DNA from 2 places in the Pseudohongiella sp. genome. Region 2 is predicted to be linked to the other one. Evidence: predicted binding sites of a transcription regulator. Region 2 holds the regulator's gene; the other holds the start of a gene.

Region 1 (2,402 bases), on a different contig from region 2:
TTCCACCCGGATGAGTTGGCCCAGCGTGTGCTGAAACAACTGGAACGGCGTCAGATCCCGGCGTAAGCGCCTGATTCGAGTGTTATATGGTAGACGAACAACAACAGTTTGCACTGGAAGACTATCAGGCCTTCCGGACTTTCCTGAATCAGGCCTGTGGCATCGTATTAGGCGATAACAAGCAGTATCTGGTGGCAAACCGTATCCGCCGTATCCTGGAAGAACACCAGCTGACGACACTGAGTGCGCTGGTGACCCGCATCAATCAACATTCGGTGCCGGGGCTGCGGGAAAAGGTGATTGATGCCATGACCACCAACGAAACCTTCTGGTTTCGTGACAGTGCCCCGTTCGACGCCTTGCGGGACGTCATTCTGCCGCGCCTGGTGCTGGAAGAAAAGCGCAGCAGCCTGCGCATCTGGTCGGCGGCCTGCTCGTCGGGGCAGGAGCCGTACTCCATCAGCATGATCTTTGAAGAATTCAAAGCCAGGCATCCGGGCGTGCTGATGCGCGATCCGGAAATTATCGGTACGGATATCTCAAATTCCATGCTGAGCAATGCCAGGCTTGCCGAGTACGATGGCCTGAGTGTGAGCCGGGGGCTTAGTGACTCTCGTCGGCGCATGTTTTTTGATGAATTGCCTCAGGGCCGTTTTCGCCTGAAACCGGGTATTACCCGGCGGGTCAATTTCAAACCCCTCAACCTCCAGGACACCTATGCCAGCCTGGGGCGTTTTGATGTGATCTTTTGTCGCAACGTGCTGATTTATTTTGCCGCCGATTTCAAGGCCGATATTCTGCGCCGCATGCGCAGCAGCCTGAACCCGGGATCCTATCTGTTGTTGGGAGCGTCTGAATCGTTGCCGGCGACGATCAGTGATCTGTATCAGATGGAAAGGCTGAGCGCCCACACCAGTGTCTACCGAAACCAGTTGCCGCCAGGCGGCAAACTGTAGACTGCAGTCCAGGCAATCCATTGCCGCTGTCATCTTTAAATATCCCTAACTATTTGAAAAATAGTCATTTTAATTAGTGGCACGGGTCTTGCTATTTTCTTGCTGAATCGAATCGGCAACGTAAACAGCAGGAATCAACCGATGGCCATAAACTTTACCAACGCACTGGGCGTCCACGAACATGCCCTGACGCTGCGAACCCAGCGCACCACCATGCTGGCAAGCAATATCGCAAACGCTGACACCCCCGGCTATAAAGCCCGTGATATGGACTTTGGCAGTGTGCTGGCGCAGGCCACGTCCGGCCGCGGTGATGTTGCCATGCAGCAGACCCATAGCCGCCACATCACCGGCATGCCCGGCCTGAACGATGCATCGGCGCTGTATCGGGTACCCTCACAACCATCACTCGACGGCAATACCGTCGATGAGCAGGTCGAAAATGCGGCCTTTGCCCGCAACGCGCTGGAGCATCAGGCCAGCTTCCAGTTTCTCAATGGCAAGTTCACGGGCATGATCAAAGCCCTGAAAGGAGAGTAAGCATGAGCCTGATGGGAGTCTTTGACATCGCCGGTTCCGGCATGAGCGCGCAATCGCTGCGACTGAATACGACCGCCAGTAACATGGCCAATGCCAACAGCGCGGCCAGCAGCGCTGAGCAGACCTACCGTGCGCGCCACCCGGTGTTTATGCCGGTGATGAATTCTGCCATGCAGGATGCTTTCGCCGAGCCGGCGCACAACGCCGCGTCTACCAGCGTCCGGGTCGCCGGCATCGTGGAAGATGCACGGCCGTTGCAGCCACGTTATGAACCGGGCAACCCGATGGCAAACGAGGAGGGCTATGTGTTCTACCCGAATGTCGACATCGTGGAAGAGATGACCAACATGATTTCATCGTCACGGGCCTTCCAGCTCAATGTGGATGTTATGTCAGCCGCCCGAACCATGATGCAGCGTGTCTTGACGCTGGGTCAGGGTTAACTGGGCACAGGAGAATAGAACATGGAAATTGGCAATAACAACAACGCATTAAACCGGGTTCTGACCGAGTACGCCCCGGCCGAGGAAAAGACTGCCCCTGCTAACAAAGAACTGGGCCGCGACGCCTTCCTGAAATTGCTGATCGCCCAGCTGGAAAACCAGGATCCGACCAAGCCTGAAGAGAACGGTGAATTTATCGCGCAGCTGGCGCAGTTCTCCCAGCTTGAAGAGACACAAAAATTGGGTGGTAACTTCGAGGAATTCGCCTCGGCATTCCAATCAACAAAACACCTGCAGGCGACGTCACTGGTAGGACGTCCGGTGCATGTCGAGTCTGAATTCAGTCCCCTGGGAGAAAGCGGTGCCATCAGTGTGCTGGCGGAGTTCGATGAAGCTGTTCAGTCTGCGTCACTGACCGTCTACAACAAAGGTGGCGAAATCGTTGACAGTTTTGAGCTCGGAC
Region 2 (2,402 bases):
AATAGCCATGATCTTCCAGCATGTTTAGCGCGGTGCTTTTGCCGGAACCGGAGCGGCCGCTAACGATCAGGAGTCTCACAATTGGTCGCCTGTCTCATTTGGATCTGGGTTGAGTTTGGGTGTATGTCACGCTGCTGATCGTACCGGCAGGCGTCAGCGGTCAGTCTTGCGGCTGCTCGCTGAACCGTATCGCGGTCTGGTAAAGCTCACTGTTGTTTTTGGCATCACGCAAGGCCTGGCAAAACGCTTCCTGATGGAACAGTCGCGCCAGCCCGCTCAGGACACGCAAATGCTCATCAGTTTCCTCCGCCGGCACAATCAGCACAAACAACAGGTCTACCTGCTGTGAGTCAATGGCATCAAAGTCGATGCCCTCATCCAGTTTGACCAGTGTGCCTATAATCCGGGTGCATTCCTGTACGCGACAGTGAGGTATTGCTATGCCATTGCCTATGCCGGTGCTGCCCAGTTGTTCGCGCGCCAGCAATGCGTTGTAGATAGCGTCTGCCGACAGGCTGCTGGCGCTGCCCGCGATATGCTCACTGACGGTCGTGAGAAAGCGTTTTTTGCTGACGCCCGGCATATCACAGACGGTGCGTTCAGGGCTCAGGATTTTGCTCAGTTGCATCAGGTTTTCCTAGTCTTCCGATGGTTGCCATTCTAGAACCTTGGTCTGCCGCTGGCAATGCATCAACGCTCAGTCCGGGGCTAGACAAGCCTTTTTCGTTCGTTGGAAGGCGGAATGGACAGGGATTCCCGGTATTTCGCAATTGTTCGCCGGGCAACGTTGATACCCTGGTCTTCCAGCAACTGCGTGATTTTACTGTCGCTCAACGGCTTGCGGGGGTTCTCCGCCACCACCAGCTTCCTGATCAGGGCGCGAATGGCGGTTGACGAACATTCGCCCCCGCCAGCGGTGCTGACGTGGCTGGAAAAGAAATACTTTAATTCGAAGATTCCGCGCGGTGTGTGCATGTACTTCTGCGTGGTGACCCGGGATATCGTTGATTCGTGCATCTCGACGGCTTCCGCGATATCGTGCAATACCAGCGGTTTCATGGCTTCCTCGCCTTTTTCCAGAAAGCCCTGCTGATGCTCGACAATCCGGCTGGCAACCTTCAGCAGCGTCTCGTTGCGGCTTTGCAGGCTTTTCAGAAACCAGCGAGCTTCCTGCAGGTTGTCGCGCAGGTAGTTGTTATCGGTGCTGTTTTCCGAGCGTTTGACCAGTGCTGCGTAATCCGCGTTGATGCGCAGCTTGGGCGCCGTCTCAGGGTTGAGTTCGACACGCCAGCGGCCGCTGCGAGGGTCTTTGCTGACAAACACATCCGGTACGATGTAGGTGGCAGTGGATGGGGCAACATCGGCGCCCGGGCGCGGATCCAGTTTCTCTATGATGGCGATTGCGTCGCGCAACTCGGGCTCTTTCAGACGAGTCAGACGCATGACCTGAGCGTAGTCGCGATTGCCCAGCAGTGACAGGTGGTCTTTAACCAGGATACGGGCATGACGCACGGCATCGGTAACCAGGATGTCCGGAATCTGGTTAAGCTGTATCAGCAGGCATTCGGACAGATCCCGTGCGGCTACACCAACCGGATCAAAGTGCTGCACCCGATGCAACACGGCCAGGACTTCATCCTCTTCTATGTCCAGGTGCTCCTGCAGCCCTTCCTGGATCGATTCAAGGCTGGCGGACAGCTGCCCGTTGGCGTCCACGGCGTCGATGATAGCCATGGCGATAAGTCGGTCAGTGTCCGACATGGTGGTCAGGTTCAGTTGCCAGAGCAAGTGATCCTGCAATGATTCTGACGCTGTGTCGCGGGATTCGAAGTCGTCGTTATCGGGGGCCGGGCTACCACTCGTGTAGCTGTTCTGATAAATATCATCCCAATTGGTGTCAACTGTCAGTTGTTCCGGGATGTTGTCTTCCCAATGCGATTCGTCGCCGCTGGCCTCGTAGGACGCGTCGGAAGAAGACTGTTCGGCAAAGGTGTCACGAACCTCATCTTTTCCGCTGCTGTCCTGTTCTTTGCCACCCTCAGACTGGCTGTTCGATTCGCTGTCGCCGTTATCGTAGCTGGTGTCATTGCCGTCGGTGTCATGGGATTCATCCACCTCCAGCATGGGGTTGGATTCCAGAGCCTGATGAATTTCTTGTTGTAAATCCAGAGTGGATAGCTGCAGGAGCCGGATTGCCTGCTGCAGCTGGGGAGTCATGGTCAGCTGTTGACCAAGCTTTAGCTGTAGCGAAATTTTCATGGCATCAGATACATCGTTGTTGCTCGTTGATAACAGTTGCTCGTTGATAACAGATATTGTGTTGGTCGCGCTCGCAGGCCCTTTTGGGCTCTTGTCGGGCGTTATTGAGGCATGATGGCTCTTCGTGGCCTGTTGCCGCTCTG

Evidence for each region. The regulator sigma-54, encoded in region 2, starts transcription at its own class of promoters, with help from an activator protein. The targets are predictions, from matches to a motif close to ANTGGCATNNANNTTGCTNT.
Region 1: a site for sigma-54 is predicted at 1,032-1,051, ahead of flgB (flagellar basal body rod protein FlgB). Genes of this name have one in related genera too.

Annotation. Positions count from the first base shown of each region.
Region 1 is NZ_JBBDNQ010000028.1:179,348-181,749, forward strand. Features, by position in the region: gene WD071_RS10425 (chemotaxis protein CheV) at 1-66, shown strand, start outside; gene WD071_RS10430 (protein-glutamate O-methyltransferase CheR) at 87-956, shown strand; gene flgB (flagellar basal body rod protein FlgB) at 1,098-1,496, shown strand; gene flgC (flagellar basal body rod protein FlgC) at 1,499-1,939, shown strand; gene WD071_RS10445 (flagellar hook assembly protein FlgD) at 1,961-2,402, shown strand, end outside.
Region 2 is NZ_JBBDNQ010000034.1:96,721-99,122, reverse strand. Features, by position in the region: gene rapZ (RNase adapter RapZ) at 1-79, opposite strand, end outside; gene ptsN (PTS IIA-like nitrogen regulatory protein PtsN) at 161-628, opposite strand; gene WD071_RS12700 (RNA polymerase factor sigma-54) at 709-2,259, opposite strand.